DNA from 3 places in the Alteromonas sp. DYW1 genome. Region 3 is predicted to be linked to each of the others. Evidence: predicted binding sites of a transcription regulator. Region 3 holds the regulator's gene; each other region holds the start of a gene.

Region 1 (11,179 bases), 450 kb from region 3:
CTCGTGTAACTTTAATCGCTAAGTGCTTAGGACCCGAGGCATCAGCAGTGATGTACGGTAGGTTAACTTCCGTTTGTTGGGCTGAAGACAACTCGATTTTAGCTTTCTCACCGGCTTCTTTTAAGCGCTGCATCGCCAACGGATCTTTACGTAAGTCCACGCCTTGGTCTTTCTTAAATTCGTCAACCAAGTAGGTGATCATGCGATTATCAAAGTCTTCACCACCGAGGTGCGTATCACCGTTGGTTGCTAGTACTTCAAAGGTGTGCTCGCCATCGACTTCATCAATTTCGATGATTGAAATATCGAACGTACCACCACCTAAGTCATAAACCGCAATCACGTTATCGCCTTGCTTTTTGTCCATGCCGTAGGCGAGTGCCGCCGCTGTTGGCTCGTTGATGATACGTTTCACATCAAGGCCAGCAATACGGCCAGCGTCTTTAGTGGCTTGACGCTGTGAATCGTTGAAGTAAGCAGGAACAGTAATAACCGCGCCAGTCACTTCTTCACCAAGGAAATCTTCTGCCGTCTTTTTCATTTTCTTCAAGACTTCAGCAGAAATCTGTGGTGGCGCCATTTTGTCGCCTTTAGTTTCAACCCAAGCGTCACCATTGTCAGCTTTAACAATGCTGAATGGCATAATGTCGATATCACGTTGCACTTCTTTGTCTTCAAAACGACGACCAATCAAGCGCTTGATAGCGAACAAGGTGTTTTTCGGGTTAGTAACAGCCTGACGCTTCGCCGGTTGACCCACTAACGTTTCACCGTCTTGTGTGTAAGCGATGATCGATGGGGTTGTGCGATCGCCTTCGGCGTTTTCAATAACTTTCGCTTTGTCGCCGTCTAGAACTGCGACACATGAATTTGTTGTACCTAAATCGATTCCAATGATTTTACCCATTGTGTGTCTCCAAAAACTGTTTCAAATACCTGCATTAGTTGTGGGGCCTTTTGCACTAATTTCAATCCGACCCACAAAAAAAGTTGCTAAATAATCAATTAAACCTGCGTGTCAACGCCACCGTCAGGTGCGCGCGAAACCATAACCATCGCTGGACGCAATAAACGGCCATTGATCTGATAACCCTTTTGCATCACGGCTATTACTGTGTTGGGCGCAACATCCGCTGACTCTTGCATCGACATAGCCTGATGCAGCTCTGGATTAAACGCTTCACCTTGCGGATCAATCAGGGTTAAACCGTTTTTCTCCACCGTGCTCAAGAAAGATTTCATAGTCAACTCAACGCCTTCGAGTAAAGGTTTAATCACCTCATTCTCAGCGTCAGCGACTTGAATTGCTCGTTCAAGATTGTCGATTACAGGCAGTAGCTCGCCAGCAAATTTCTCTAACGCAAACTTACGCGCTTTGGATACTTCCGCTTCAGCTCGACGTTTAGCGTTCTCCATTTCAGCGCGAGCACGCAATACGCTCTCTTTTTGCCCATCAATGGTTGCCTGCGCTGCGGCTAGTTCAGCTTGTAACGCCGCAATAATTTCTTCTGGGGTTTCCAGTTCGCCTTCTACTGCACCGTCTTGATTGATTTCAACTTCAACCGACTCACCAGCGCTTTCGTTTTGTTCGACCTCTGCAGCCTGCTGGGCTTGCTGTTCATCTTGCACGTCGCGATTGTCGCTCATGCATGCCTCCACTTTCTTGACCAACTAATTCACTTTGGGGGCATTTATGGGGTTAGTTTCAGAGGGTTCAAGGGTTATCCCTTCACTTTTTAAGGATTATTTTTAATTTGCCATGAAAATAGCTGATGAAATTAATTCTTACCGCTGCGAGTGGCGCTTGGCAGCAATAGCGATTGAATGCAGTATAAAGGACGCGTAAAGTGAACATATTCACTCATAAAAGTCATATCTATGCGTCTGTTGGCGCCATGACAGGCTGTTTTTTATAAGTCAATGTGTAGCTAACTATGTTTAACTTCTGGACGGTAACTGCGGTTATTATTGCGTATCTTATCGCCCTATTTGCCGTTGCATTCTGGTCTGACCGCCGCCAGCGGGAACATCAACAACATCCTTATGTATACAGTCTTGCCCTGGGCGTACATTGCACCTCATGGGCTTTCTTTGGGACCACAACCCAAGCCAGTAATTATGGTTGGGCTTTTATTCCAACCTACTTAGGGATGATCATCGTTTTTGTGTTGGGCTTTGCGCTGGTTAAAAAACTCGCAAACTATTGCCAAAGTCAGCAAATCAGTTCACTCGCAGACTTTATTGGCGCTCGCTACAACAGTCGCTTTAGTCTGGCTGCGCTCGTCACTGTCATCAGTTTTATTGGCGTTATCCCTTATATTGCGTTGCAGTTAGATGCTATCACTCTCGCATTGGCGCTGATTTCCAATGAATCTCCAGCAACGACTGCCGGCATCGGTTTGTACGTAGCCGCATTAATGGCCTTGTTCGCGATATTATTTGGCACCCGCACCCTTAGCCTGACTGAAAAACATCCCGGCCTAATGACGACGATTGCGTTTGAATCTCTCCTCAAACTTGCCGGCATCACCGCAGTAGGCATATACGTTTGCTTTTTCTTGTTTGATGGCCCTCTTGATTTGATTGGTCAGGCGGCGAGTCATCCCCAAGCGCGGGAAGTCATCTATGCCGATAGTGCAATAGGCGTATTCTTGTGCCACGTTTTGCTCGGTATTTGTGCCGCATTTTGTTTACCTCGCCAGTTTCATATCACATTTGTGGAAAACAATGGCGATGATGAATTGCGCACCGCGCGTTGGATGTTTCCGCTTTACCTCAGTTTGATGACACTGTTTATCCTACCCATCGCCTTGGCTGGGCATATTCTGCTTGACGGCAGCGGTTACAGCACTGACAGTTTTGCCCTCGCAATCCCGATTGCGCAAAACCAAGCGTCGGTGGCATTGATTGCTTTTATTGGTGGGATTAGTGCCGCCACAAGTATGGTTATTGTAGCGACACTGGCTTTGGGCATTATGATTTCGAACAGCCTGGTTACTCCTCTATGGCTGCGCTTCACGCTGTCGAGTCGCTCCAAGCAGTCGCTGGCTCCCAAACGCATATTAGCTATCCGTCGGATCACAGTATTGGTGGTGCTATCGGTTGCCTATGCGTATCACCTTTACATCAGTCAAAGTGCACCACTGGTGCAAAGCGGTACTATCGCGATGGCGTTATTAGCCCAACTCGTACCCGCATTATTGCTACCGTTTTTTTGGCACAGAAGTAACGCTCTATCCGCTTGGATGGGAATCATCGTGGGCAGTGGGTGTTGGTTTATCACCATGTTATGGCCAGCGATTACCTCCACGTACTATTTTGCCCCTGCCCCCACGGATGCCGAACTGGGTAATAGCGTGGTGCTGAGTTTATCGCTCAATTTACTCACCTATTGGCTATTTGCCTTGCGTCCATCTGCGGGAATTAAAAGTCTCCCCACCAATCAGCAAATGTCACCATCGTTAGTGATCCCAATCGCCGATCTATCACGCTTATTACAGCGCATACTACCGAGCGCAGAATTCTCTCAGTTTGGGCAACAAGTCGAGGGCCATGGCGCGCAGGCTATTGCCAGTGCGCCATTAGTTATGCATTGCGAGCGTTTACTGGCGAGTCAGGTCGGGTTAGCCGGCGCACGTATCTTGCTCTCGACAGTTGCAAGTAAACAAAACAGTAGTATCACCGAGCGCGTTGAACTGGCCGAGCAAGCATCGCAAACATTGCAGTTTAACCATGAAGTTTTGCAGTCGTCTGTGCAGCACATTCAACAAGGGATCAGCGTATTGGATCGCGACCTAAATATGTTGGCGTGGAACCAACGCTATTTGGAACTGTTTGCCTATCCTAAAGATTTCATCACAGTTGGCAAACCGATTGAGAGCGTGCTGCGCACCAACGCTGAACGCGGCATGTTTGGTGAGGTAAGTGATATTGACGCGGAAATCAGTAAACGTATCAGTTATATGCGCTCTGGTAGTCGCTATAAGTACATTCGCAAGCAGCCGGATAATCGCACTATTGAAATTAATGGCAGTCCATTGCCTGGTGGCGGTTATGTGACGACTTATTCGGATATTAGTGAATACATTCGCATTCAAGACGAGTTAACGGACGCGAAAAAAGGTCTTGAACAGCGGGTGCTTGAGCGCACCGCACAATTAGAAAAAGCGAAGCAAGCGGCCGATCAAGCCAACCGCAGCAAAACCAAGTTCCTCGCTGCCGCGGGTCATGATTTGATGCAACCATTCAATGCCGCAGTGTTGTATGCGTCAATGCTTACTCAACGCGTGAATACCCCAGCATCAAAACAACAGCTACGTGAAATCAGTGATGGGATTGTGCAGTCTCTAACCAGTGCAGAATCGTTGTTGCATACACTTTTAGATATGACCAAGCTAGAGTCTGGCGTACTACAACCGAATGTTTCGGAATTTCCACTCGACGACCTGTTTGCGTCGTTATGCCAAGAATTTTCAGTGATCGCTGCACAAAAAGGCGTCTCTTTGCACTATGTAAAAACGCAGCACTCAGTGGTTTCCGATAAGAAACTATTACGCCGTATTTTACAAAACCTGCTATCTAATGCTATTCGATACGCCCGCCCCAGTCAGCGTCCTAGAGTCGTATTAGGGGTTCGCAAGCACGGTCCTGAGCAACTAAAATTAATTGTTGCCGACAATGGTTTGGGTATTGATAAGCAACACCAGCAGATCATATTTGCTGAGTTTCACCAACTCACTCAAACAGAAAATCATCAAGGTCTAGGGCTGGGACTCACTATTGTCGAGCGCATGGCCTCACTGCTTGACCACGAAATTAAGCTGACCTCACAACTCAATGTTGGCAGTACGTTTAGTTTAATAGTTAAGCGCGGCCATGCAGCAAAATCAGCCCCACTACGACCATCAGTCGCAGGTACCACCGAACTCCAAAACGAACAATTCCTCAGTGGTAAACATGTCCTGTTGGTGGAAAACGACGAGCAAATTCAAAAAGCCATTGCGCATTTATTAGCTGACTGGGGTGCGAGAGTGAGCGTCGCTGAATCTGGTTTACAAGTTAGTCAGGTGGCTTTTGAAGCGCCAGATTTACTCATTGTTGATTATCATTTAAACGCGGGTGAAACCGGCATCGACGTCATTAAACAAGCCTCTAATCGCTGGCAACGACAGGTGCCAGGTGTGCTAACCACCGCTAATCGCGATGATAATGTCAAAGATCAAGCCTTAGCCGTTGGCTTGACGTTCTTACCAAAACCGGTCAAACCGGTAGCACTCAAGCGCCTGCTAAAACGCCTCTTAAACTGATTTACCGGATCCAATCCGTGCAGCTACATAATCTGTGCACAGGCACGCCAGTAGTGCCAAACCCACTCACTTGCTGACATAGATCAATAAAGCGCCGCTCAGATTGCCACATACTGGATCCATAAGCTCAACACAGGAAGCAAAAAATGTCGTTAGAAAAACACAGTCTGTTAAAAGAATTCCCCGACCATCATCACACCATTCGACACCTTAAAATGCATGACATGCATTTTGCCAAGCAGTTCGAAGAATATCACGAACTCGATCATGAAGTGTATGCGATTGAGTCGGGTGAAAAGAACACAACTGACGAGTACCTTGAGGAACAAAAGCGGCGCAGGGTCTTTTTGAAAGACGCATTGTTTCAGCGCGTGCAACAAGAAGAGTCAGCGCAATAGTTAAGCATTCTCCCGTTCCAACCCTGAAGAAGCACCTTGCTTCTTATTCATCCAAGCGGATAGCCGGTAACCCAGTTACCGGTTTTTTTTATTCTTCTGACTGTAAGGCTTGTTTAAACAAAACCCCGGCTTGAGTACGATTGATCACGCCCAATTTTTTCAATACTGCAGAGGCATGCTGTTTGACTGTCGATTCAGAAATGTCCAGCTCATAGGCGATTTGTTTGTTGAGTAAACCATTGGCCATCAAATTAAGCACCTTAAATTGATGTGGCGTAAGTTGATTAAGCCGGGTAATGAATTGTTCAGTCTGCTGATCGCGCGGCACCTCAGCATTGACATCGATATCCGCCGGTAGCCACGTGTCGCCATTCAGGATAGCTTGTACCGCAGTGGAAATGATCGGTAGTGGTGTCGATTTTGGAATGTATCCGCTGCTACCCAGCGCAATTGCACGACGAATGAGATGGATATCTTCTTGCGCGGAAACCACCACAACCAAAGTATTCGGGTAATCCAAACGCAGTTGACTTAATCCCGTCAATCCCTGATTACCGGGCATTGCAAGATCAAGAAAAACCAGCTCAATTTCTGGGTGTTCAGCCAATTGTTCCTTGGCCTGAAAAAAATCCTCCGCCTCATACAATGTGCCGACAATAATGTCACCGAGCGCGTGCTTCATAGCAGCGCGAAACAGGGGATGATCATCGGCAATTAAGACGTGGCAAGCGGGAGATGTTTGCATGGGTTCCCTCTAAACAAAAAAGGCGGCCGAAGCCGCCACAACACACACGAACAAACTTAATAGAAGCGATACCCAACGGTCAAGTGAATTGTGCGCGGATCGCCATAGTAACCAATGAGGGTTGTATCACCGCCCAAACCCGGCCCCAACGTACCATCATCATTACGGGTAACAAAGTCATAGCCGCCAATCACGTACTCTTCATCGGTTAGGTTTTTGCCGTGTAAACTAGCAAACCAATTCCCTTCCTGACTCTCCCAACTGACGCTCATATTCAGCATGCCGTAGGCATCTTGTTGGATAAGATCACTGGTTTCAAAGATTAAGTAATCATCACGATGATAGTAGTTGGCACTGAAAACGAAATCACCCACCCCACTTTCGAGTACATAACCTGCAGACAAATTGTAGGTTAGCTCAGGCGTATTAGACAGGCCGATTAACGGTGGAATTGCGTCATTGCGTTTAATCTCAAAATCGATGTAACCAATATTCAAGCCAAACTGCAGATTGTCAGTAGCTACATAGGTAAAGTCAGCTTCTATGCCTTTTGCAGATGTTTCCGCAGCATTGCGCAAGCGTTGTAATAGCGCTGTGGGGTCATCACTGTTTCCTTCAATACCAATGTATTGGCGATCACTATGGTCATAGGTGAACAACGCGATATTGGCACGTAAATTATCGCTCCAATCACTCTTCATACCCACTTCATAGGAATCAACAATTTCAGGTTTAACCCCTGGTTCATTAATCGTTGCGCGCGGATTAAATGTGCCAGACTTAAAGCCCTGTGAATAACTGGCATAAAACATCAGATCTCTATCAACTTGATATTCGAGACCTACGCGGGGAGTAAAGCGTGACCAACTTTCCACCGCTGGAGCATCCAGCACACCATCTCCGTCAGTATCACTGCCCAGTACTTGCGGCACCAGGTCGCCAGCCGGACGCTGATAACCTGGGATCCAGTCGCTGTAAGGATAAACGTTAGCAAAGACTAAACCGTTATTAACTGTGGCAGACTTTTCCTCATCGGTATAGCGAGCACCTACAGACATAGAAAGTTGTTCGGTTAAGTCAAAATTAGCCTGCGTATACACCGCCCAGCTCTCACTGTTGTTACAACCAGTGACCTCACGCGTCAAACCCGGTACACCAAAGGCAGCTCGACCTAAGAAGCCCAGCACAGCATCGAAGTTACCGCAGGATTCACCATCGTACAGGTAAACACCGCCGACAATTGAATAGGCATCACCACTGTAGTTGGCTTGTAATTCATGGGTGGTGTTTTCATCATCATATTCAGCCGGTACGTCAAAGATATCCAGCGCGGTGTTATCAAAATCAATATTGGTTGGAGAGTAACTCTCACGCGATGAGCCAATGTATTTTAATTCGAGGTTTTCAGAGAAATCATGTCTGACTAACCAACTGATCCCCTCAAGCGTTACCTCATTGAACGTGGGTAAACTGGTGTAGGAATCAAATACACTGTCTGGTACTGGGGCGTCAGTCAGCAGGCTGGGCATCAGACGATAGCCGCCTTTGGCATTTGAAGTATCTTTAGTTTTATCCCAACCAATACGGATAAACCAGTCATCCGCTGGACGCAATTCAACAGACAACCGCGCAGCCCAAAGATCTTTGTTGTAGTTCTCAAGATCTTGATTAGGAATAGCTGATTGTAAATACGTACCAAAGCCATCGCGACTAAGGTCAGCATAACCAAAACCGATATAAAAGGTGTCATCAACCACAGGGATCTGACCGGTGACTTTAAGATCGCGTTGAGAATAACTACCAACCGTGCCCTGCACATTAAAGTTCATGTCACCGGTCATTTCTTTGGTCACATATTTAACTGCGCCACCAATGGTATTTTTACCGTACAGCGTGCCTTGAGGGCCACGTAAAATTTCAATTCGCTGCACATCCATCAGATCGAGCACTGCTCCCTGCGGACGGGCCAAATAAACATCATCAATGTAAATACCTACTCCCGGCTCGTATCCCCACAAAGGATCTTGCTGACCCAGACCGCGAATAAATGCAGTAAGGGTGGAGTTGGTACCACGGCTGGTTTGGAGTGTGGTATTCGGTGAAAACTGCTGCAGTTCAGTCAGTACAGCAATCCCTTTTTGTTCAAGTTCCATAGCGCCAATCGACGTAATAGCGACGGGAACCTCCTGCAAGGATTCGACGGTTTTACGCGCTGTCACCTCAATACGTTCAAGCTTTTGCTTGTCCTGTGCGGCGTCGGTTGGATTGTTTTCTTGCGCCAAAGAATGACTACTGAAGCCCAACAAGGCTGCGCTGATAGCCATTGCGCAGGCATGCTTGGCAAACGGTTGAGTATTATTTTGCTGGTACATAGGGTTGTCCCTTTTTTAATATCGTTAGTGGTTTTAAACACAATTGCAGGGCTACGGTCTGGTGTTAAATCTATGTGAAAATCTCGTTAAGGTATGTAGTACGATGGTACTATGGCATAAATCTTCGATCCCGCCACAATGAACTTCGTTTTCAGGAGTCTGCGGTCACAGTACTCAATTAGGAAACTATATTATGCTCAGTTTAATTGGATTAATTGGCGGCTTAGCGCTGCTTATTTTTCTAACCATACGCGGTATGAACCTGTTTATTGCTGCGCCGCTTTGTGCACTCATTGTTGCATTAACCAGTGGCTTACCCGTGTTTATTGGCGATGGCAATTTTGTTACTACCTACATGCAAGGGTTTACCGGATTTATCGCTTCTTGGTTCTTTATGTTTTTGCTCGGTGCGCTGTTTGGCAAGTTTATGGAGGACACCGGTGCCGCTGACGCAGTGGCAAAATGGATAGTCGATAAACTTGGCTTTCATCGTGCTGTTTTAGCGGTAGTGTTGGCCTGTGCCATATTGACCTACGGTGGTGTGAGCGTGTTTATTGTGGCCTTCTCTGTCTACCCAATGGCGCTAAGTTTATTTAAAGATGCCAATCTGCCACGGCGCTTTATTCCGGCAACCATGGCGTTTGGTTCAGTCACCTTTACGATGACCTCCGCCGGCTCCCCGGAAATTCAAAACTGGATCCCGATTAAATACCTAGGCACCTCCCCATTTGCTGCTTGGGAAGTCAGCTTTGTAGTGGCCGTATTTATGGCCTTGTTTGGCTATTGGTGGCTCAAACGCATGATTGGTAAAGCAGTGGCCAATGGTGAGAAGTTTGAGGCACGTAAAACCGATCCGGAAATTCCAGTGCGCGATTATCCGCACCCTATGACCGGTATTGTGCCGTTAATTGTTGTGTTAGTGCTGTCCTTTACACTACACGAAAGTCTGGCTCAGTTAGCACTCATCGTTGCGCTAGGTGGCGGCGTATTAACCTTGATGGCCATTAACTTTCAGCACTTTCACAATCTTTCTGAGGCGGTCCATCTTGGTACCACGGGCGCGCTGTTAGCGATTGGAAATACCGCCGCTGTGGTGGGGTTTGGTTCAATTGCAAAAGCAACAGCAGCGTTCCAAACTACCGTGGAAGTGATGACGCAAATTCCCGGTAATGAATTAATTGGCGCAGCGATTGCGGTGAGCGTTATTGCAGGGTTAACCGGCTCTGCATCGGGCGGACAGGCCATTGCTTTACCGCTGGTCGGTCCGCATTATATGGACCAAGGGGTTGACCCAGAAGAATTGCACCGCATTGTTTCTATTTCTTCAGGGGCATTAGACTCGCTGCCGCATAATGGCTATGTCGTTACTACGATTCGCGCGATCTGTGGAGAAACGCATCAAGCGGCCTATTGGCCACTGGCGGCTCTAACCGTGGTGGTACCTACCGTAGGTTTGGCCATGGCCATCACTCTATTTACCCTATTCTAGAGTTCATCATGCAAATGGTTAAACGCTACATTTCATACATCCAACTTGGCGTATTAGCTTTGCTGTTATTCAACGGCCAAGGTACTGCACAAACGTTGCTGACCAGCAAACAAACATTTACCACTACCGACTTCACTTTTTTTAATGGTCGCATCTTGCCTGAGGTGAAAGTTGGTTGGGAAAGCTACGGTACGCTCAATGCGCAAAAAGACAATGTGATCCTGATCACCCATTATTTCACGGGGAACTCCCATGCGGCTGGAAAATATCACCCCGATGACCCGGTTACAGGTTATTGGGATGCCATCATTGGACCTGGTAAAGCCATCGACACTGACCGCTTTTTTGTCATCAGCGTGGATAGTTTAGCCAACCTCTCAGTGCATGACCCGAATGTGATAACCACTGGCCCAGCATCGATTGACCCCACAACAGGTAAACCCTACGGCTTAACCTTTCCGGTTATCACCATGCGTGATTTGGTCAATATTCAAAAGCGCGTACTCGAGAGCTTAGGCATTAAGAAGCTCTACGCGGTTGCGGGGCCCTCAATGGGTTCAATGCAAGCCATTGAATGGGCCAGTGCTTATCCGACATGGGTGCCACGCCTAATTTCAGTGATTGGCGCCGCGCAAGCCGACCCATGGACTACAACGTTGCTGGAGCAATGGGCGATCCCAATAAAACTCGATCCGGCGTGGCAACAAGGTGACTATTATGGCAAACATCAGCCCCTGCAGGGATTAACTGCAGCACTTATGTTCATTACCCAAGACGCCCTCACCCCTGCGTTTTTTCAGCAGCAAGGTGAGCAACTTGGTCATTATGCTTTACAGTCCGAGCCACTCATGGATATCCAAGCTGAACAT
Region 2 (11,179 bases), 1.6 Mb from region 3:
TTGCAGAATACAGAGCGAGTTGGGAAGGTATGCTAAAGCAGCACCCGAACGCAGGCGTTAAAGAGCTTAGAAGTACCGAGCGTAGTGGTGCTATCTATGCTTGGTTGTATCGCAACGACAAGAGCTGGCTGATGTCTAATCGGCCAAAACGAAAAGTAAATTCGCAAAGCCACTACGCCGTTAACTACCGTGATTGGGATTCAAAAAACGTTGCGCATCTTGAATCAGTATATGAGGTCATGGCTAACGTGCGTAATAGACCACGTTTTACAAGAACTCGAATCATTAAGGAACTGCCCCGGTCAAATTCAGTTGAGAAACATTTGCCTGATCTACCAGCGACGAGCCAATGGCTCACTGACCATGAAGAATCGGTAGAAGACTTTCACCTCCACAGATTGAGGATTGCTTACGAACAAATGAAATCGAACGATCTTGAGGTGAAACGTTGGCGTTTACTCAGAACAGCTGCAATTCGAATAGAATTAGTAACCCCCAAGATTGAAGCCGAAATACGACGTTTAGAACAAAGTTAAGGATAGCCCGATTTATGTCTAATATTGATGAGATTGGAATTCGCGGAATACCTAAAGAATCAAAGCTAATATTGTTGGGAGATTGGTATCAGAATCCAGGGCAAGAGTGGAAAGTCATTTGTTATTTTTACCGGGATGATCTCGGTTATTTTAGGAAGGGTTTGCCTATCGATCTATTACCAGCCTTAGTGCCCGGAACTGTCTTTCCAAGAACATCAACAGAAAACAAGGTTCAGGGATGGACAGAAACGGTTATGTTGCCTCAGCAGGACAGCTGGAAAAAAGTAGATTTTCGACAACTACCTCGCACCTTAAAACGTGTCGATGATTTTTCAGAACAATTCGACAATTGCGTTCTGTACAGAATCGAAACTGACGAAAAAGTATATTGGTTACCAATAGCAGAAGTCGCACGCATGCTTTTCTTTCATTCTTCAGAAGTGGTGCGCGCTGCTGTTTATCAGGGGAATACCTGGCAACTTGGTAAGTCCTGGTCTGAAGATTGGGTTGGTAACGTTGAGTTGTCTACGAATATCCCTGTTAGGTATATGAATAGCCTACAGTACAGAAAATTCTTCACTTGGTTGCTCTTTGACTCTGACGCGCAAGATAGCTTCGGCTCGATTTTCCAATCAATTAATCAGAATTCAATTATTGAAAACGGCGCAGATCGTTGGACATTTGATTTTACACCACCAAACTTGAGCCATTGCGAAATTTCACTTGCGGGCTATACGGGCAGAGAGCCTGAAGAAAACCAGGTGTTTATTCGTGAAATCAGGTCTGTTTCTGGTCTTAAGGCACCTGACCTTGATGTCGTTTTTTTCTCACACCCAGATGACCACCTTTTACTTAACAAAGACCCTGAAAATAGTGACGAGAAACCTAAACCACCAAATAGACCACCCGTAAATACTAGAGAGCTGGATCCAGACACAAAACCGAACTCAAATAGAAAAAGACACTTGCTGAAGTTAGGCAGAAGCGGCTTGCACTTTGATGTAGAACTCGACACGAGAAGAAGCACAAGGCAGGTAAAAGTGCTACCACCACAAACTGAACCAGATTTGGATGATTTACAGGAGCAACCCCCTGAAGAATTAGCCAACTTGAAGAAAGGGAGTGACAATGGAAAGGGACCAAAGGCGGATGTTGACAATCTTGATCCTCCAGACTTAATCGATGCACCTGAAAAAATTGTGTTCTTTCAATCTATGCTGCAAAAACTGCAGGAAGAGCACGGGTGGCAAATTCAGAGCAGTATAGGAGACGTCCCGAGGAAAAGATGTCGCAGCCAGCATTTGGTTGGAGGTAGGCCTCGTCGATATTGCCATGCTGTAGTTAAGCGAGACAAATCGACGACGATTCAAATATTAGAAATTGAATTAACGTGTAAGCCGAAGAAGGACGGGACATTGGATACTGAAAGCTTATCCACATTATTTTTCCGCGCAGGTGATACCTCCATCACATTTCAAAGAATTCTCGATGAGTTAATGACTGCATATAAGGACGAAGGATTGAATGCAATGAGCTGGAAACGTCAGTTTATTTCGCAGAACACTTCAGTTAAGGAGTACTTGGGGCACCCTGATAACAAGATCACAAACGAGCGAGATGCTCTTGACTCATGGGTAGCTAGAGCAGCAGAAAAAGTGATCGGGATGTAGTAAAGATATATCTACGTAGCTTTCGTGCGAATGGATAGAAGTGCGTTAAGCGCTCAATTACCAGACATTTTTTGCAACCAAGCGTTTTGTGAGAAGATGGAAAAATGATGATCCGCTGTATGCTTTGATCTGGATCAATACTACATATAGTGCATTTAGTGGTTAAATAGCACTATATATAGTTAGCGGGCTATTCAATGCAACCCCTTTTTAACTCACTGGAACCTCAAGTACTGTTTCAAGAAGTACCTGATGAGGTATCACTTGGATTCACGATAACAGGCTGTAAGTTGCGGTGTGAGGGCTGCCACAGCAACGATATTTGGGACTGCACTCTTGGCGAATCACTGACCAATGAACGGTTTGCTGCATATCTAAAGAAATACGAGGGATTTATAACGTGCGTGCTCTTTTTTGGCGGTGAATGGCATGCAGACGCGCTTATTGAAAAGCTCCGTATTGCCAGACAATCACAACTCAAGACCTGTCTTTATACTGGACTACCCAGAGTATCCTCAAAAATCCAAAAACAACTGTCATTCCTGAAAACCGGCAAGTGGATTTTTTCACTTGGCGGACTCGACTCCCCGTCGACCAATCAAAAACTAATAAACGTCAATACAGGCGAATTACTAAACCATAAATTTTGGGAGAATAAGTGTGCTAACACTCGATGATAAACATATAAAACAAAAACTGCAGTTTATCGATAGTTACTTAAATGCTGAAACCGCTGCTGATGGCGCGAAGTTAGACGCCAACGCAAATGTGACAAACAAAAACATTGCCACACTTGAAGCCGAGCTGATGAAAGACTACTTTATTCAGGTAAACCGCGCATTGGTGAGCAATAAGATTAAGGAGCTATTTGGTCATGAACTTGCACTAGAGTATCAGCGACAGATAGAAGCACATGAAATCTATGTGCATGATGAAACCAGTCTAAAGCCTTACTGCACTTCAATTACCATGTACCCATTTCTCTTAAATGGGTTGACTGAACTTGGCGGTGAATCTAAAGCACCACAACATATAGAATCTTTCTGCGGCAGCTTCGTAAACTTGGTATTTGCAATTAGTGCGCAATTTGCGGGTGCTATTGCCACGGTTGAATTCTTGATTTACTTCGACCATTTTGCGCGTCGAGATTATGGAGAAAATTATCTGAATACGCATGCAAAAGAGGTAGCTAACCATCTACAGCATGTCGTTTATGCCCTAAACCAACCTGCGGCTGCGCGGGGTTATCAAAGTGTATTTTGGAACATATCGCTCTATGACGAGTACTACTTTGATTCAATGTTTGGCGAGTTTGTGTTTCCTGACATGAGTAAACCCAAATGGGAGAACATTGAATCACTGCAAGCATTCTTTCTCGAGTGGTTTAACGATGAACGTAAACGGGCCGTGCTCACATTTCCAGTGGTCACTGCAGCGATGTTGACAAAAGATGGGAAAGTCAAAGACATCAATTTTGCAGCGACCTGTGCTAAAGCGATGAGTGAAGGTAACTCATTTTTTGTTTACCAATCCGAAAGTGCCGATTCATTGGCCTCTTGTTGCCGATTACGCAATGAGATAACAGACAATACGTTTTCTTACAGCTTGGGTGCTGGGGGTGTATCGACAGGTTCTATTAACGTGATCACGATTAATATGAACCGATTAATTCAGGATGGCAGAGATTTAAGCACTGAAGTTCAGAAGATACACAAGTATCAAGTCGCTTATCGTAGACTCATCGAGGAGTATAAAGCAGCGGGAGCACTTCCTGTTTATGACGCGGGCTTCATTAGTTTGGATAAGCAATTTTTAACGCTGGGAGTCAACGGACTGGCAGAAGCCGCAGAGTTTGTAGGTATCGAAGTTGGCAATAATCAAAGATACAAAGACTTTGTCAGGACTCAACTGCAAGTCATTTACGAACAAAATCGCGCTGCATCTAAGCACTATAATTGTCAGTTCAACACTGAATTTGTGCCTGCGGAAAATTTGGGAGTCAAAAATGCCAAATGGGATAGACAAGATGGCTATGTGGTTAACAGAGACTGTTACAACAGTTATCACTATCTTGTTGAAAACACAAATACCACACATATTGACAAGTTTATCCTGCATGGAAGAGAGTTAAACCAATACCTTGATGGTGGTTCAGCACTTCACCTCAATCTTGAGGAAACGTTAACCTATAATAACGCCTTAAATCTTCTTAATATTGCTGCGAAAGCAGGATGTAACTATTTTTGTGTGAACGTAAAGATTACGATCTGCAATGTTTGCGAAACTATCGACAAGCGCACTTTACACGTGTGCCCATCATGCGGCTCAGAAGACATAGACCACGGAACTCGGGTGATTGGTTATTTAAAACGCGTGTCTGCTTTTTCTAAAGGGCGGAGGAATGAGCATGCCCTTCGTCATTACCATACTCGCACGCGGCTTCACACATAGACTGACGCATATATCGTGTTTTTACCTATTAAGGGGTAGTTCATTACCCCTTGTGCGCAATGGCATAAAGTTCGATCGATGTGTACGCTTTAGTCAGAAACTTTCAAGGGGCCCATTGTTATGTCTGGTATGTTTTCCGACCTTTTATTAAAAGCGCAAGAGCAAAGCGAAAAGCAGCGCTTGTTGTTTTTGTTCGCAAAAACAGACGAGACCAACAAAAGCAGAAAGCGAGAAGATAAAAAAGGTTCCATTGAACCCAAAATGGTAGTGGATAAACTGCCTGATGAGCTGTCTGAATTTGCCGCTTTAGTGAGGGAGGCAGATAGCATTAACAAAGACTGGGATTTTGTATTTATAGCCAGTCTTGGGGGCGATTCAAATAAGCCTCCTACTACAGATGCTGCGGAACCCTATCTAAACAAAATGACTAACGATGTGATGACCGGTAACAATATTTTTCGCTATGTCGTGTTTGATAGAGACGAAAATCCGATAGAAATCACTGCTAATTAGTAAAGTTATGGATTTGGGTTTCTTTTTGAGTCAGAAGCACATGCTTAACCATGTAACAACAGCGCCAGTTTAAGTTCCAAAGCTATCTCTTGGTTTGCTGCGGTCTGAAAATGGCAAGTTTCTTCTACAACAGGCTATACTTTAAACTAATCTGACGGTTAAATGTCATGGTCGATAACGTTCGAGAAATTAAAGACGGCTTGTTTCCTTTTAATGGTGACGAACTGCATCAACTCACGTTTTTATTGAATTATGCGATCCTGGCACCGTCTCATTATAATGCCCAACCTTGGCGCTTTAGGCTATCCAAATACGGATTGGATATCATTCTCGACAAACAACGAGTGTCCAGGTTTGTTGATCCTCACTCTCGTGAAGCAATAATCAGCTGTGGTGCAGCCATAGGCATGATCGAAGTTGCCGCTCATTATTTTGGCTCTGCGGTCAAAATAAAGTATGAAAACACGACTGAAAGAGACTTGTTGGCGCATATCAATATAGCAGGACACTTCGACCCGTCTGATGATGACATTGCGTGGTTTCATGCTATCAAATACAGGCAAACTAACCGAAGGTATTTTGATAATACTGAACCACCCAATCAAGTATTCGATAGTGTAGAGGGCTACGCCAATTCGCTTGCAGTTCAACTGTCGCATTCAACAGATATTGCCGCGATTGCAAAGTTTTCAGACATGATTGAAAGAGCGGTCAAACGCCAGTTTGCACAGCCCTAGTTTCGATTCGAATTTACTTCGTGGCAGCGGTCTATGTTGAGCTTAAAACCAGATGGCCTAACGGGGCATGGTTTTTACCAAACCACACTTCCAAACCTATTATCTAAGCCGATGTTGAATTGGTTCAATTGGGGCAGCAGCATTGGCAAGTATAATGTCGACAAGTGCCGCCATGGGAGCCCGACATTTGCTGTGATTGCCACCGCTAATGATGATAAAACAGACTGGCTGAATACTGGTCGACTATTAACGTTTTTCTTACTTGGGCTTGCACATCATCGTCTGTCGGTTTCATACATGAATCAAGCTATTCAGGAGCCCGATCTTCGAAAGCAATTACCGGCGGTTTTGCAGTCTCTGAAATATCCACAGCTGATATTAAGGATAGGTAAAGCATCGCCTGTTCATTGGACGTCTCGGCGTTCTGTAGCGCAAGCTATGGCCTATTCTTGAGTGCATTAGTAACTCGACTTTCGAATGATTGCTCCCGCGTAGGGTTTCAGTATTTCTGGTAACGTTGGGTTGTATGCTTGTCGGTATGAAAATACGTGCTCATCTTCACTCCAAATGTTTACATGTTTTCCGCCAACAAAACGAATCAGGCTCATGCTTCCCCCGATAGAGCCAAATGGGCCATGGGGGATTTCTGGAGGGCGCCAAAAATAGGCGCCTTGTACCATTGTGCCCGCTTGACCAGTGAGGTCGCCAGAGATTAAATACGCCTCTTCTGGTGTCGGGTGTGATTCCAATGGGCCACGCCAATTTGACGGATGCGTCTGTGGAGCTGTCATAAACAAGAAAGTCCGTTGGCCAGTTACTGGATCTATTCGTAGATTTTTTCTGGCTAATCCAAGATGAGCAAGTTTGATATCATGAAGCTTGGTGTCCCACTGCATCCTGTAGGTATCTAGATAACTCACGGCCGGGCAGTCACGAGCATGTTTTGCAATACTGTCTATTGGTGCTTTACTTACATCTGCACCAAACATTCTCAAGATGACAGTTTCTTCCATAACGAGTAAGCCACTTCTTGGGTGTCCAGCCGGGAAATAACCATAGCACCCTGGTGTGTACTCAAGTCCGTTAAGATGAAATACACCAGCGAGTACGTAAAACTCTTCACTAGCCATAATTGGAGTGTCTTCTGCTTGATGAAAATCTTCTGGGAGTCTTTGAAGAGCAGTGTATGATCGGTTGTCGTTGTCGAAACTCAGGATTTTAGTTTCACAACCTGGAAATCGCTTGGCTACAGTCCAGGGTAACTTTTGCACCTGAATAAACTCTATGTGAGGTCTACCCATCTTTACCTCTCTAAACAACTTATGATAACCAGATACTCTGGGGAAATGGCTCGTGAATTAAGTCGCTTCCGCTCAACTATTCATAATTTTTTTATCTTCAGACACTGTCAATTCACATATCCAAAAAGAGCGCCAGCAACTGTTCCTCTGCCAGAGCTCGATCACACTGAACATAAAGCACTTGCTCTTCTTTTTCGTTGTGTAGCAGAAGCAGTTCTGACAGGGCTTTTTCGAGTGCTTCTGAATGATCGTCGTTTTTTAAGCTTTCACTAATTTCGTCAAGCATAGCCTTAATCTGATCATGCTCATGTCGCATCACCACCGTTGGGCCCGTATCATTTATACCTGTTGCTTTTTCAAACATGGGAAACAGCAATTCTTCTTCCCACCGAATGTGTCGTTTCAATCCTTCACTAAATTTGTCGAAGAGTAAAACAGCCTTGTAGCGTTGGTTCTGTTTATTTTCCCGGTACATGCGAAATAGCAAATCAAGTCGTTCGTGATCAACACTGAAAAATTGGGTTACCAGATTTTGCATTACTGTCGACTCCATAGTGGTTACCCTGTGGTCGAAAACAAAATGACAACCAATATCAGCATGGCAACCCAAAAGGCCGACATCATTTGCCAGAAAAGCAAACCTTTACTGTTATCGATTGCGGGATCATCTTTTAAGAACTCGGGGTTAGGCCGAGTTACATCATTGACAAAGTCTTGTAGTCGTTTGTATCGTTTTGGCGTGTCGAGCGTCACACCTTTTTCCAACGCACGATCAAACCATAGAGGAATAATGGGGTTGTGGTCTGTGGCGCTTATATACCGCAGCTTATCAAAGTCATGGCTGTTGACGTATTGCTCAATCTTTTCCCCATAGGGTAGTTCGCCGGTAAATAATTCGTAAGTAATGGTGGCCAATGCATAGATGTCGCCTTGGATCCCGGTGTTTCTGCCTTGTAAGTAATAGGGATCTGAGTATGTAGCCGTGCCAAGCGCACCAAGATGCTCTATAGGTATAAAAATCTCAGCAATACCTGCAACAAAGACAGATCCAAAATCAATCACTTTAATCTTCATTGCATCATCAACAATGATGTTTGCAGGTTTCAGATCCTGATGAATCGTTTCTGTATTGTGAAAAGCCTTTAACGCAGCAGCGATTTGTTTTACCAGTGTGATAGCCATCTTGGGAGACGGTAGCGGATGGTCAACCATCCATTTATCAAGTGAAATACCCGGCACATACTCCATTAGGTAGTACAAACAGGTTCGTGGGCGATTCTGGGTTATGATCTTGACCACGTACTCACTATTGATACGTTTACCTATCCACTCTTCCTGAATAAAGCGGTCAATGTAATGCACGTCATCCTGAAAGTTGAGCGATGGTGTTTTCATCACCATTTGCTCATCAGTTTCCAAGTCAGTAACGAGATAAACCTGGCTGCGACTGCTGGCAAACAATGCCTGATCAATTCGGTAACCATCCAGCTTCATGCCGGGTTCAAGATCCGGCGGAAAAGGCAATCGGGTTAATTTGGTATTGAAATCATCACGGCTTTCAGCAGGCAGTTTTTCGACTTTGGCAATCGCACAGCTGATATTGTCGTCGCTGTTTGCCATTTTAGCCTCAGCAATTATGCGCTCGCATTGCTGTTGAGGTTCACGTTCATCACTCAGGAAATCGCTCAGTTTCTCTGAATCAATGAAATCGTGAACCCCGTCTGTTGTCAGAAGAAATATATCACCTTCTTCCAAAACTGATTTTCCGTAATCGACTTGTAGGACGTTATCCATCCCTACGGCTCGGGCGAGAATGCTTTTGCCCCCGCCAATGTTGATTGAATGATCTCGTGTCAACTGTGTAATAGTGCCTGCTCGATAACGGTAGATCCTTGAATCGCCAGCGTGGAAAAAGTGAGCCGTCCTCGATTTGAGTACAAGACCACTAAACGTGCATAGATAGCCTTTTTCCTGGTGGGTGAATTCGTGACTTTGCTTGAACAAGTTTAAATTGATAGTAGTTAGTGTTTTTTGTCCGGCTTGTTTTGCTGACCACGTATCAGGCGTGCGGAAATATTCTTCGATAAAGTGTTTTACTGCATAATCACTAGCCTCTTTGCCCGCTTCGGCACTACTGACACCGTCAGCTATTACGACGGCTGTGCCCTTCGACGACATGGCATGTTGATCAGTCGGCGTATGCACAGCAACTGCATCTTCATTGACTGGCTTAACACCTGCAATAGAAGCACAACCTGCAGCAACAACAAGCGTTGCATCGTTTGTGATGTCGTGTTTTTGAGTGTGCTCTGATTGCATTGATATAGTCTAGGTTGGGGAAAAGGCATCCCTGTTGTAGAGATGCCTTTTACTGACGAGTTACTATTAACTTACATCGATCATGTGAACAGTGCCATCCTCGGCAATCTCAGCGATTTGACCACGTGGTTCATCCATAAATATTAGCGTGAATAAGCCAACTAACGCGGTCGCTGCAATGACGTAGAAAAACGTACTGTAGTCGACAAATGAAAGGACGGTTAAGAATGTGACTGCACCAACATTACCATACGCACCGGTCATACCCGCAATTTGGCCTGTCATTCTGCGCTTGATTAATGGGACGACAGCAAACACCGCACCCTCGCCAGATTGCACAAAGAATGAACAGCCCATAGCAATAACGACTGCTAACCATAATGGCCATGTACCATCAACCAAGCCCATTAACGCATACCCTGCTGCCAATCCTGCGGTTAGAATCATGAGTGTGGATTTACGGCCAAATTTGTCAGAGATCCAACCGCCTGCTGGGCGTGACATCAAATTCATAAATGCATAGGCACCCGCGACTAAACCCGCTAACACTGGATCAAGGCTGAATGTTTCAGCAAAGAAAAGTGGCAACATTGAAACCACAGCTAATTCTGAACCGAAGTTAGTGAAGTACAAAATATCCAGTACAGCGACTTGTTTGAAATTATAGCGGTGTAACTCTGGTACTTCTTTGGTAAAGATTTCTTTGTTGACTTGCCAGACTTTATAAACTTCAAGTAAATACAAGCCAAACAACCCAACGTAAATCGAATTCACAATGGTTTGGCTGAGAATGTCCACACCACTTGGAGATAGTTTCCAGGCTAGCAGAGCAATTGCCGCATACATTGGCACTTTCATCAGCAGAAGTAAGAAGAAGTCACCCTTGGATGTCACTTCCATAGCGCCTAAGTTTTTGGGTTTGAAGTATGTTGAACCTTTTGGCGTATTAGTCACATTGGCATAATAAACAAAAGCAAAAATTAAGCTTATTACACCCGTTAAGCCAATCGCATATCGCCACCCGTCTTCACCGCCAAACAAAACCGCAATTGTTGGCAAGGTAAATGCGGCGGCGGCAGATCCAAAGTTACCCCAACCACCATAGATACCTTCCGCTGTGCCAAGTTCGTTGTGGGGGAACCACTCCGACACCATTCTTATGCCAATAACGAAACCAGCGCCGATGAAACCGAGCAAGAAGCGGGCAATCGCTGCTTGCACGAAGCTATCTGCAAAAGCAAACATGAAACAGGGAATGGAACAGATAGCCAGTAGAGCTGAATAGACCAGCCTCGGCCCGTATTTATCTGTCAACATGCCGATAATAACCCGGGCCGGAATGGTGAGCGCAACGTTCAAAATGAGCAGAGTTTTAACCTGGTCGGTTGTCAGTCCTAAAGTTTCTTTTACTGCTTGAAGTAACGGAGCAAAGTTGAACCAAACCAGAAAGCTAATAAAGAACGCCATCCAAGACAGATGGAGTATTTTCATCTTGCCAGTAAATTTAAAGATATTGAATTTTTCAGTTGTCATGGGAATCTCCGCATGGATTTGTTATCTGTTACTAATTATTAGCTCTTTGGGCTCGTGGTCTTTGACTTGAATCAATAAAAAATAACCAGTAATTACAATGCCTTACGAGTACCCAAAAG
Region 3 (11,179 bases):
CGATAAGCACGAGGCTTTGTTTCGCGCTGAACAGAAATCACTGTTAAAAAAAGTTGGACTGGCTGGGATCATGACTATGCAGGTGATGATGCTCATGACTGGTCTTTACTTTGATCTATTTGGCAACATCGATCACGAAACCCGACAGTACTTTTATTGGGTCAGTTTAGTTTTAACCACGCCGGTTGTGCTGTATTCCGGCAGTATATTCTATATAAGTGCCGCCAAGGCAGTCGCTATGCGCAGCGTAAATATGGATGTTCCCGTTACACTAGCAATTTTCGGTACTTACATTGCTGGTATCAAAGCCACGATTTTAGAAGTCGGTGACGTGTACTTTGAGTCGATCTGCATGTTTGTTTTCTTTCTTCTACTCAGTCGCTTTCTTGAGCATCGAGCCCGACATAAGGCTGCACTTATCTCTGCCAACATGCTGCAGTATATGCCGGTTTCTGCAACGGTTCTTACCGACGGTGAACAGCAATCGGTGTTAGCTAAGTTACTTGTTCCTGGGCAAATTGTATTAGTAAAACCCGGCGAAGTTATTCCCGTTGACGGCACCGTTATAGACGGCGAAAGTCAAGTTAATGAATCGATGCTTAACGGTGAGTTTGAACCTGCTCACAAAGTAAAAGGGACACATGTTTATGGCGGAACAGTGAATCAAAGTGGCAGTCTTAGCATTCGCGTAACCAGCAAACTAAAAGATGCTTTAGTTAACCAAATTGTTCTTATGCAAGAAGCTGCATTGGCCACGAAACCGCGCATTGCGCATATTGCCGATCGTTTCTCGCGCTATTTTGTAAGCGCAGTACTGATCATATCAGCGCTTACGTTTGGCTTCTGGACATGGATGGGCAGCGACAATGCGTTCTGGATTACGATTGCTGTGTTGGTGGCGACCTGTCCCTGTGCTTTAGGATTGGCAACACCCTCCGCACTAACTTGCGCAATGGCGCGTTTAAACAAAGCCGGAGTAGTACTTAAACGCGCTGATGCACTAGAACAAATAAATACATTGGATACCATTATTTTAGATAAAACCGGCACCCTCACTGAAGGTAAGTTTTCTTTGCATAAGCATTGGATAGCACCCGCTTATGCTGGTCCTGATCCGCTAATAATTGCGGCTTCATTAGAAGCTCGTTCTGAACATCCAATTGCCCAAGCTTTTGCCGACGTAGCAACGCTGCCGGCTAGTGATATCTCAATTACGATTGGTCAAGGGATCATAGGTACGATCAACGGTTACAATTATCGGATAGGCAGCAAAGCCTTTGTCACTGATAATTTGCCAACTCAAAATGACGTTCATTCGATCACTGATAGCGAGAAAGCGAATGTCTGGTTAGCATCTGATGATGGTCTGATTGCAATTTTTTGGCTAAACGATACGTTAAAGGACAATGTTGACGCTACATTAAAACGTATTCCATTTGGCAAAGTATTACTCAGTGGTGATACGCAGGCGAATGTTAAATTAGTCGCAAACAAGCTTGATATCACCGATTTTTTTGCTCAACAGTCACCACAACAAAAGCTTACATTCGTTGAAAACTATCAAGCACAAGGACATTCAGTGATGATGGTTGGCGACGGAGTTAATGATGCACCAGTGCTAGCAAAAGCGGATATTTCCGTTGCGGTTGGGAATGCCTCTGATCTCGCGAAAAGTTCTGCTGACGTGGTACTGCTTAATGAAAGTATTACCGTTATTCCAGCGCTGATTGATGTCGCCAAACAAACGCAAGTAACCATTAAACAAAACATGGCGTGGTCATTGGGATATAATTTTTTGATTTTGCCGTTTGCGGTATCAGGAGTGTTAGCTCCCTGGATGGCGGCCTTGGGTATGTCCTTGAGTTCAATAATCGTAGTAGTAAACTCTACGCGCTTACTTCGGTATAAAGCAGGTTAAGATGAGTATCATTTATGTCCTAATCCCTATCGCAATTATCATTGTTGCGATTGCCATTGCGGTATTTTTTTGGGCGGTAAAAAGTAATCAGTTCGATGATCTCGATCGGCAAGGCTATAGCATTTTGTTTGATGATGATTTACCCCCTGAAGAAAAATCATTGGCTAAAGCCCGCCAACAGGAATTAGACAATCGTCGTGACTGAAATAAGTTTGCTTGCTGCATGGCTTATTGGCATTGCAGGCGGTGTGCATTGTGTAGGTATGTGCGGTGGTATAACGGTTGCCCTACAGTCAGCAGTTCCGGCTCAAGGTAAACCGTGGATTTACGCTAGTGCTTACCACCTCGGCCGCATTACAAGTTATGCCCTAGCAGGTTTTTGCGCCGGCCTGCTAGGGACCATCGTCAGCCATTCAAGTTTCTTCAATGGAGTCTCAGTACTGACAATATTAAGTGGCATTATGTTGTTATTACTGGGGGGCCATATAGCGAATTGGTTTAGCGTACTGCACTACTTCGAACGTCAAGGCGGTAAGCTTTGGCGGCGAATACAGCCCGTCGCTAAGTCATTAATTCCATTCAAGCACCCTCTACACGCATTCCTGTATGGTGGTGTTTGGGGTTGGTTACCGTGTGGGTTGGTGTATTCGACGCTAAGTTGGAGTATGGCTGCTGGTGATCCTGTGACAGGTTCGTTAGTTATGTTGTTCTTTGGATTAGGTACATTGCCTCTTATGCTGGCCGTGAGCCTTGGAGGGGCGCGGTTAACACAGTTAGCGCGAAGTCAACAAGCTCGAACATTCATTGCAATCACACTAATAGGCTATGGGTTGTACTTGATTTTTCAGGGTGTAACGCTTATAACGTGAGAGTAATTTCAGCAATGCAAAGGTGCATTCATGCACAATAAACTCGGTCGTGGAGACCTTTCTATACACTGCCAAACCTGCAGCTTTAGTCATTTGTGTTTACCAGTGTCGCTAAATGAAGAAGAAATGGGTTCGCTCGATGAAATTATCGAACGTAAAAAACCCCTTCACAAAAACGATAAGTTGATCCAAGCAGGCGATAAATTTCAATCCCTTTACGCGGTTCGTTCGGGTTCCTTTAAATCGTTTATTAGTGATGCAGACGGTGAAGAACAAGTCATTGGCTTCCACTTTCCGGGCGATATTATAGGTTTTGATGCATTGCGTGATAGTCGCCATTCGAGTTACTGCCAAGCATTAGAAACTGCCATGGTGTGCGAGCTTCCCTACGAAACATTAGACGAAATGTCTGCTAAGTTTCCTAAGCTCCGCAAGCAGATCATGAGTTTTATGAGTGCTGAGATTAAACACGATCATGATCAAATGATGTTATTGAATAAACGCACGGCGGAAGAACGCTTGATGCACTTCATTGCGCATTTATCGAAACGCTTTGAAGAGCGAGGGTTTTCACCTAAGCAATTTAATCTCACGATGACGCGCAACGAAATCGGAAATTATTTGGGCCTAACTGTAGAAACTATCAGTCGCTTGTTAACTCGATTTCAAAAAGATGGGATCATCGCTGTTGACGGTAAATTGATTACAATTTTGGATTTTGACAGGATGGCAGAAAAGCTCCATACAACCGAAATTCCGACCTGTACAATCGAAAATTAACGCCTGAATATGGTTCCTTTGATCTAACTCAACAGGGGACACTAGCGTATTCTCATTGACCCGTTACACTTGGACTAAAGTAACCATGGGAATACGCAATGCAACACTATCAACATTTATTCGTCGTTATCGATCCTGATCTCGAAAAGCAAATCGCACTCGCGAGAGCCGTTGAACTTGCTGCCAAAACTGGCGCTGAAATAACCGTATTTCTTTGCATTTATGACCTGTCTTACGAATTGACAACAATGTTGTCATTGGATGAGCGTGATGCCATGCGCAAGGCTGTCTTGGCAGATCGCAATGAATGGCTGCAGTCGCTAATTGCGGAGTATGTTCCGAGTGATGTATCGGCGCACGCTAAGGTGGTATGGGACAAATCGCTCTATGAGTCAGCTATCCGCACCGTTTTAGCGGTTGATGCGGATTTATTAATTAAAGCTGCTTCCAGCCATGATGACTTTGCCTCTTTGATATTCACGCCTACAGATTGGCACCTTTTGCGTAAGTGCCCTACGCCAGTGCTTATGGTAAAGCAGCACGCATGGCCCGCCAACGGTAATATTTTGGCCAGTATAAATGTCGGTACTGAAGATGAAGTGCATGCAGAACTAAATCAACATGTGGTTGAATGTGCAAAAGCCTGCGCCGACACATTAGATGCAACACTGCACCTTGTAAATGCGTTTCCAGGTACGATTGTGAATTTGGCCATTGAGATGCCTGAATTCGATCCTCACGGCTATAACGAAAACGTAAAGCGCCATCATCAAAACGAGATGCATAAGTTCGCCACAGCGAACGCCGTGCCTTTAGTTCAATGTCATGTTATTCAGGGCCTACCAGAAGTTGCAGTCCCAAAACAAGCTAACTCTCTGGATGCTGAATTAGTCGTTATCGGCACCGTTGGGCGCGCGGGGTTATCTGCAGCCCTGATAGGAAATACCGCTGAACAAGTCATTGATCGTCTCAATTGTGATGTTTTGGCGATTAAGCCTGCGGGATTTCATAGCCCTGTTCATGGTTAAGTCAGGCACCGAAAATAAAGTGCTAAAAACTAGGGTTCGTGGTTTTTTACTGTATCTATAACGATTACAATAACGCTTTGTCGTAACCAATATAAGCTAGCCATGAGTTCAAGTGTCATCAGTAAAGCTGATAGTAAGCATCAGTACAATCTTAATAAGCTGCAGAAGCGCCTGCGCCGGAATGTTGGTAAGGCAATTGCTGATTTCAATATGATTGAGGATGGTGATCACGTAATGGTCTGCCTTTCAGGCGGCAAAGATAGCTATACCTTATTGGATATATTGCTTTTTTTACGTGGTATTGCGCCTATCGACTTTTCTGTTACCGCGATTAATCTTGATCAAAAGCAACCCGGCTTCCCAGAGCATGTTCTGCCAAATTATCTCAGCGAACTGGGCGTTAACTTTCAGATCGTTGAAGAAGATACATACAGTATCGTAACCGATAAAATCCCTGCAGGAAAAACGACGTGTTCATTGTGCTCTCGGTTAAGACGCGGCATTTTATATCGGACGGCAAAAGAGATTGGCGCAACCAAAATAGCATTGGGGCATCACCGTGATGATATGCTCGAAACCCTATTTCTCAACATGTTTCACGGTGGCAAGTTAAAAGCAATGCCGCCTAAATTAGTCAGTGACAATGGTGAACATATTGTTATTCGCCCACTGGCCTATTGCGCTGAGAAAGATATTCAACGTTATAGTGACGCGGTCAAATTCCCGATCATTCCGTGCAACCTTTGCGGCTCGCAGGAAAACCTGCAACGCAAAAATATAAAGCTTATGCTACAAGATTGGAATCGCCGCTTTCCTGGACGCATTGAGTCAATGTTTAGAGCCATGCAAAATGTTGTACCGTCGCATTTAGCCGATGGTCAACTGTTTGATTTCAAGAGCGTATCGACAACAAACGAACCTGTCATCGATGGAGATACTGGTTTCGATCAACCCAACTACATTGATACGTCCACTGATGACAACGCGCAACCGCAAATAATTTCATTAAGTTAGAAAGGACGTTATCTATGAAAATTGGCCTAGCTCTTGGCGCTGGCGCGGCTCGCGGATGGACCCACATAGGGATTATCAAAGCGTTAGAAAAAATGGGTATCAATATTGATATCGTCGCCGGTTGCTCAATCGGCGCATACGTAGGCGCGGCCTATGCAAGTGGTAAATTACTGGAACTTGAAGAATGGGCCGACTCACTGACTGAATGGCAGGTCTTTGCGTTATTAGGCGTTGGCATCCGTCGCGGCGGAATTGCATCGGGCCAGAAAGTATTTGATAAACTCGCCGATGATTTATGCGCCGAATCTTTTGAGTTGATGAAGAAGCCTTTTGCTGCAGTTGCTACCGATCTATACAGTGGTCGAGAGGTGGTTTTTAACTCAGGAGAAATTGGTGATAGCATCCGCGCGTCGTGTGCCATCCCTGGATTATTTGCCCCCGTTGAACATGGCGAGCGATATTTAGTTGATGGCGCGGTAGTGAATCCGGTACCCGTTAATTTATGCCGCCAGTTGGGTGCCGATTTCGTAATTGCAGCTAATCTTAGTGCCGATTTCCGCCCTCAGGTTTTAGAGCAAAACAGTATTGAACATGAGAAGATTCAACGTAAAACTGATGAATTTCTAAATTCCAAACCGTCTTTACTGCGTCAATGGTTTTCTCCTGGCCCCAAAGAAGAGAAAAAATCCATGCCGGGGATCATGGGCGTCATGAGTAGCTCGTTAGAAATATTGCAGGCACGCGTGACACGTTCCCGCCTTGCCGGCGACCCACCCGATATACTTATTGAACCGCAATTGCGCGATGTGGGGTTGCTAGAGTTTCACCGAGCTTCTGAGTTGGCTAAACGCGGCGAAGAGAGCGTACAGCGCCTGGCACAGCAAATTCGTTATCAGTTGAACATGAATAACTGATTATTAGCGATGGGTACGGGCAGTAATTCTTACCGGTTTGATTGGTAACGCCAGGGCTTCACGTTCAGCTAACCAACTGCCTGGTATCTGCAACATACCATTGACGATCGCAGGGGCGTCCTTTAATTGACGATCCAGTTCTTGGTCGGCGAAATGAAAGGTTAGGCCATCCACTTGGGGCATCATAAACGAAAGAAAACTCCCCATTTCATTAAAAAAGGCAGCGTACTGGTCGTAGATAAATTGTAGATCCTCGTTGCTGTAGTAGTATTTCAAGTATTCGGGCTTTGTTTCTAATTGTACTGACATATCGCACTGATTAGCTTTGTCAGAAGTCTCAATTTCTAACTTAGCCCCGGCCATATTCAGTGCTCTTTCTGAGGGCACCGTAAAGCGGTTTTCCGACGTAATGGATAAGGGAATGGTTTGCTTTTGCGTGACAATCGCAGCCGAGGATAAGTTACACAACCTACCCTCGGTTACATGCTGAAACCCGAACGCAAATTGCAGTGCCTGGGTGTCTTCACCGCTAAGCTTTTTAACGTGGCTATAAAAGCCCTTATAATCGACTTCTATTGTCTCAGCAATTGCCGACTGACAAATCAGTGCAGTGCTAATTAGTAGGCTCAGTCCTGTATACTTCATAAGGATAAGTATTCCCTATTCACTCTAATCATTTGTTGTAACTCTTCAATGTAATCTTCGCCGCGCTCTGAGTACTGCATTAGCCCTTCACTTAATGCTTCGCCCGTTAGCGGGCGTTGATTTTGCCGCAGACGATAACGAATATCGCGCAGTGCCTTATAGGCATCATGCCGATTCAAATTACGCATGTAGGTATATGTCGCATGGGCAATGTTGCGAAACTTGGCTACTTCGTGAATTGCTCCGTCATTGCGTTGCCGGGGAACAAAGCCACAGTTTGGTCTAAAACACCACAAACCAAAGAAATTATATCCTTGGCGCGCAAACCTGGAAGTGCCCCATGCACTCTCATTCGCGGCTTGCACCAAAACAAGGTCAGCGGGTATCACATCAACCCGGCGCAGCAATAGGGACAGTTGCTCAGCTATGCTCAGTTTGCTGTCGATTTTATATTCTTTTGCTAACCAGTGCAGACGGGAAATATCGGCCGGCGATAGCTGCCCACTTTGCGCAAATTCGTCAGACATGGCTTTAATTTTTAAACGTAAACCGATGATATATTCGTTTTGACGTTCTACTTCGGGTAGTAAATACGCGAAAAATGCAGACTTTTTATCACTTATTTGATCATATTGAGAAAAATCGGGCATTGGCACAGCGCTTTCTCGCGGCGTAACTGGGGGCTCTGGTACTAACGGCTCCGGCTTTTTAATCAATGGATAAAGAAATGCAAACCCAACTACCCCAGCGACAAATAACCACCATAGCAATTGTTTTATATTCATAGGAGCCTCAGGAGCTATGCATTAAATGTTGTTGTAGAAGAAATTGACGCCTCTTCTTGTTCATCACCAAATAAGGCATCGTAAAGTATCCCCTTCGCGTTAAAATACAGCGGAAAAACCCAGACAAGTGCAATACCAAACGTAAACGCCGCAAATACAAATAACGCGATAGAAATAACAAAAAAAATCGTCATTTGAATAATATATTTACTGGCAACGCGTACTGACAGGATGATCGCACTGATCGCGGTTAAACTTTTATCGGCGATCAAAGGCAACGTAAAGGTCGTTACGATACCAAGATATATGCCGGGTAATACGAACAACACCATACCTATTTGTACCAAAATTGATGCTATTAGCGATCCTAACGCTAATACGATTGTTATGGATAGCCAATTAAAAAGATCACTGGTCTCTACTCGCTTGTGCCGGGCTGCACTGATACCCATCATCATCAAACCCGCCATCAAAGGCGAAATAATTAACACTAAAACAATATCGACAATGGCCGATTGGGTTTGGGACATTGCCATAAAGTTTTCCAATGGCACATCTAACAACCCAAGCAATAGAAAAACAGCCCCGAATATAATACTCACGACAATTAATCCAGCGAGTGCAAAGGTACTGAAATTAGTTTTTGTTAGCTCATTCGCTTGTTTAAAAATAGCCAAAGCGTCGATTGATAATTCGCCTGCGAGTGCTCTTTGAACACGAGGAGTAAGGTTACTTTTTTGCGGTTTTTCCGATTGCATCAATAAATCTATTAGCTATAGCTGTTATGCCCGATAGAATATCATATTGGTTGGAACAGCAATAAATTAGATGCCAAGATAATCAATAAAATTCCCATTGCGCGATCTAACCAATAGCCCTTATTGCCGATAAAAGCCAACACTCGGCTGGTTCCTAACAAGTAAGAGAGCAGTACAAACCAGGCTCCCGTTGCGATACTGAGATAAATTCCATAACCAAGTTTGACGCTCATTGGGGTTTGTGAACTGATAACGACAGTGAATAATGACATAAAAAATAAAGTCGCCTTGGGGTTAAGGCCGTTGGTCAAAAAACCTTGCCAAAACGCACCTAGCCAGCTAATCGTATTACTATGCGCATTACCGGATAGTCCATCGACAACTGGCTTAGCAGGTTGCGCCTTCGCGCGGATCGCTCCCCACGCTAACCAGAGCAAATACGCGGCTGCCGCATAACTAAAAACCTGATAAAGCCAGGGCGTTGTTTTGATCAACAGACTTAGCCCTAAAAGAGAATAAGCAACATGAATTAATATACCAAGGCCTATACCGACACTAGTCGCATAAGCCGCTGTACGGCCATAACGGACGCTATTTTTTACTACAATGGCAAAGTCTGGCCCAGGACTAGCTACTGCAATCAAATGCACAGAAGCAATAGTGATAAATTCTAGCCAATAAGATTGTAAGAGATTACTCAAGATGACTTACTCATGAATACTTCATCAAAAAATTGCGGAACTATGATTGAGGCTGGGCCATGAATTTGACTATCAAACCAATGATTATTTTGACCAGCTTCCAAGTTTAATTCAACCGTCTTTGCACCTGCGTATTTAGCCATTTCGACAAATCCTGCTGCTGGATAAACATGGCCGGAAGTGCCGATACTAATAAACCAATCAGCCTGACTGATAGCCTTTTCAATTTGTGGCATATGCATGGGGATCTCACCAAACCAGACAATATCAGGGCGTAAAGAAGCAGGTGGATTACAACAATTACATCGTGAGTCTGCAGTGATATCTTGATCAATAAAAAACTGCTTACCGCTGGCACAACATCGCGCAGACCTTAGTTCACCATGCATATGAAGCACACGTTGTGACCCCGCTCGTTCGTGCAAGTTATCCACGTTTTGGGTGATCAGTGTAAAGCTCTCTCCGAGTTTTTGTTCCAAGTGCGCAAGCGCCAGATGTGCTGCATTGGGTTTAATTGAAGGATCGGCTAACTGTTGTCTTCGTTGATTATAGAAGCGGTACACCAAGTCTGGGTCACGTATAAATGCCTCAGGTGTTGCTACATCTTCTAAGCGATGATATTCCCAAAGCCCATCATTGTCTCTGAAGGTACGCAGTCCAGACTCAGCGGAAATTCCTGCACCGGTCAGGACCACAACGTTTTCTGTCATATTGATCCCGTCTCATAAGGCAAATCGTTACGTCCTCCCCACTCTGTCCAGGAGCCATCATAAACTGATAATCGTTTAAAACCTACGGCTGTAGCTGCAAACGCTAGACAACACGCCGTGACACCAGAGCCACAACTGAAAATAATGGAGCGCTCGGATCGCAGGCCAGCTTGACTAAACCTCTCGTGCAATCGAGCATTATCCAGTAAGACTCCCTGTTGCTGAGTTTCTGTAAAAGGAATATTTATCGAACCTGGGATGTGCCCTTGCCGAAGGCCTTGGCGTGGCTCAGTTGCTTGACCAGTGAATCGTTCATGACTGCGCGCATCGACAATATCAGCGTTTTTCAAAAGCATGGCCTGTTGCACATCGTTACAGTTTGACCACATCGCACGCTGGACATCACCAGTAAAGCTACCTGAACATTCTGTACTGGCTGGGTAATCTAATGTTTTCAGACCTGCGTGTTGCCAAGCCGGCAGGCCACCGTTTAGTACACTGATCCTGTCGTGTCCCATGGATTTAAACATCCACCATACTCTTGGTGCCGCATATAACCCGTGAGAATCGTACACAACAATATGCGCATCAGAATTAATCCCCAATTGTCGCGCTTGTTGCACAAAGACCTCAGCCGGTGGCATTGTATGCGGCAAATCCGAGCTTAGGTCGTTAAACTCACTTTCAAAATCAAAAAGTTTTGCACCTGGGATGTATTTTCCACTACTTGGCTCGACTTCACCCGTTAGAATATTCGCAAGGCGAGTATATAAAATAACGACTTCAGGGTTGTTTAACTGCGAGTGTAACCAATCAACGGACACGAGTAATGGCGGAATATTTTGCAGCATCAGATTTAATTGTTTGCTTTCGTTCGGTCATTATTCATTAACCAATTATAAAAACCAATGTTTATCAAAAATGAATGTAAAAAAGGCGTCCATTGGACGCCTTGTTAGCTTAACCCCGATTAGGGTTGATATGAGACTGTTAAGTCAACACCCGAGTACGCACGATACGCTCGTACTCCAATGTGCCAAGTCCCCGCGGTTGGGTT

Evidence for each region. The regulator FNR, encoded in region 3, switches genes on or off when oxygen is low (the NO sensors DNR and NnrR bind a similar motif). The targets are predictions, from matches to a motif close to TTGATCTAGATCAA.
Region 1: AC121Z_RS10300 (HP1242/YdcH family protein) is a predicted target of FNR. The motif match lies at 5,380-5,393, and genes of this name have one in related genera.
Region 2: nrdG (anaerobic ribonucleoside-triphosphate reductase activating protein) is a predicted target of FNR. The motif match lies at 2,331-2,344, and genes of this name have one in related genera.

Annotation. Positions count from the first base shown of each region.
Region 1 covers NZ_CM186038.1:2,315,192-2,326,370, forward strand. Annotated here, with positions in the region: gene dnaK (molecular chaperone DnaK) at 1-907, opposite strand, end outside; gene grpE (nucleotide exchange factor GrpE) at 1,006-1,647, opposite strand; gene AC121Z_RS10295 (PAS domain-containing hybrid sensor histidine kinase/response regulator) at 1,935-5,306, shown strand; gene AC121Z_RS10300 (HP1242/YdcH family protein) at 5,453-5,704, shown strand; gene AC121Z_RS10305 (response regulator transcription factor) at 5,793-6,449, opposite strand; gene AC121Z_RS10310 (TonB-dependent receptor) at 6,506-8,821, opposite strand; gene AC121Z_RS10315 (GntP family permease) at 9,015-10,310, shown strand; gene AC121Z_RS10320 (E22 family MetX-like putative esterase) at 10,325-11,179, shown strand, end outside.
Region 2 covers NZ_CM186038.1:250,515-261,693, reverse strand. Annotated here, with positions in the region: gene AC121Z_RS01195 (TnsD family Tn7-like transposition protein) at 1-536, shown strand, start outside; gene AC121Z_RS01190 (Tn7-like element transposition protein TnsE) at 551-2,206, shown strand; gene nrdG (anaerobic ribonucleoside-triphosphate reductase activating protein) at 2,404-2,883, shown strand; gene nrdD (anaerobic ribonucleoside-triphosphate reductase) at 2,867-4,657, shown strand; gene AC121Z_RS01175 (ribonucleotide reductase subunit alpha) at 4,778-5,170, shown strand; gene AC121Z_RS01170 (hypothetical protein) at 5,338-5,907, shown strand; gene AC121Z_RS01165 (hypothetical protein) at 5,941-6,360, shown strand; gene AC121Z_RS01160 (cupin domain-containing protein) at 6,366-7,208, opposite strand; gene AC121Z_RS01155 (hemerythrin domain-containing protein) at 7,321-7,746, opposite strand; gene AC121Z_RS01150 (bifunctional protein-serine/threonine kinase/phosphatase) at 7,767-9,527, opposite strand; gene AC121Z_RS01145 (NarK family nitrate/nitrite MFS transporter) at 9,594-11,060, opposite strand.
Region 3 covers NZ_CM186038.1:1,865,363-1,876,541, reverse strand. Annotated here, with positions in the region: gene AC121Z_RS08330 (heavy metal translocating P-type ATPase) at 1-1,918, shown strand, start outside; gene ccoS (cbb3-type cytochrome oxidase assembly protein CcoS) at 1,920-2,123, shown strand; gene AC121Z_RS08320 (sulfite exporter TauE/SafE family protein) at 2,116-2,787, shown strand; gene fnr (fumarate/nitrate reduction transcriptional regulator Fnr) at 2,818-3,567, shown strand; gene uspE (universal stress protein UspE) at 3,666-4,595, shown strand; gene ttcA (tRNA 2-thiocytidine(32) synthetase TtcA) at 4,698-5,609, shown strand; gene rssA (patatin-like phospholipase RssA) at 5,624-6,523, shown strand; gene AC121Z_RS08295 (DUF2987 domain-containing protein) at 6,527-7,168, opposite strand; gene AC121Z_RS08290 (glucosaminidase domain-containing protein) at 7,165-7,953, opposite strand; gene AC121Z_RS08285 (DUF2189 domain-containing protein) at 7,968-8,711, opposite strand; gene AC121Z_RS08280 (LysE family translocator) at 8,753-9,412, opposite strand; gene cobB (Sir2 family NAD+-dependent deacetylase) at 9,409-10,122, opposite strand; gene AC121Z_RS08270 (sulfurtransferase) at 10,119-10,973, opposite strand; gene AC121Z_RS08265 (S8 family serine peptidase) at 11,093-11,179, opposite strand, start outside.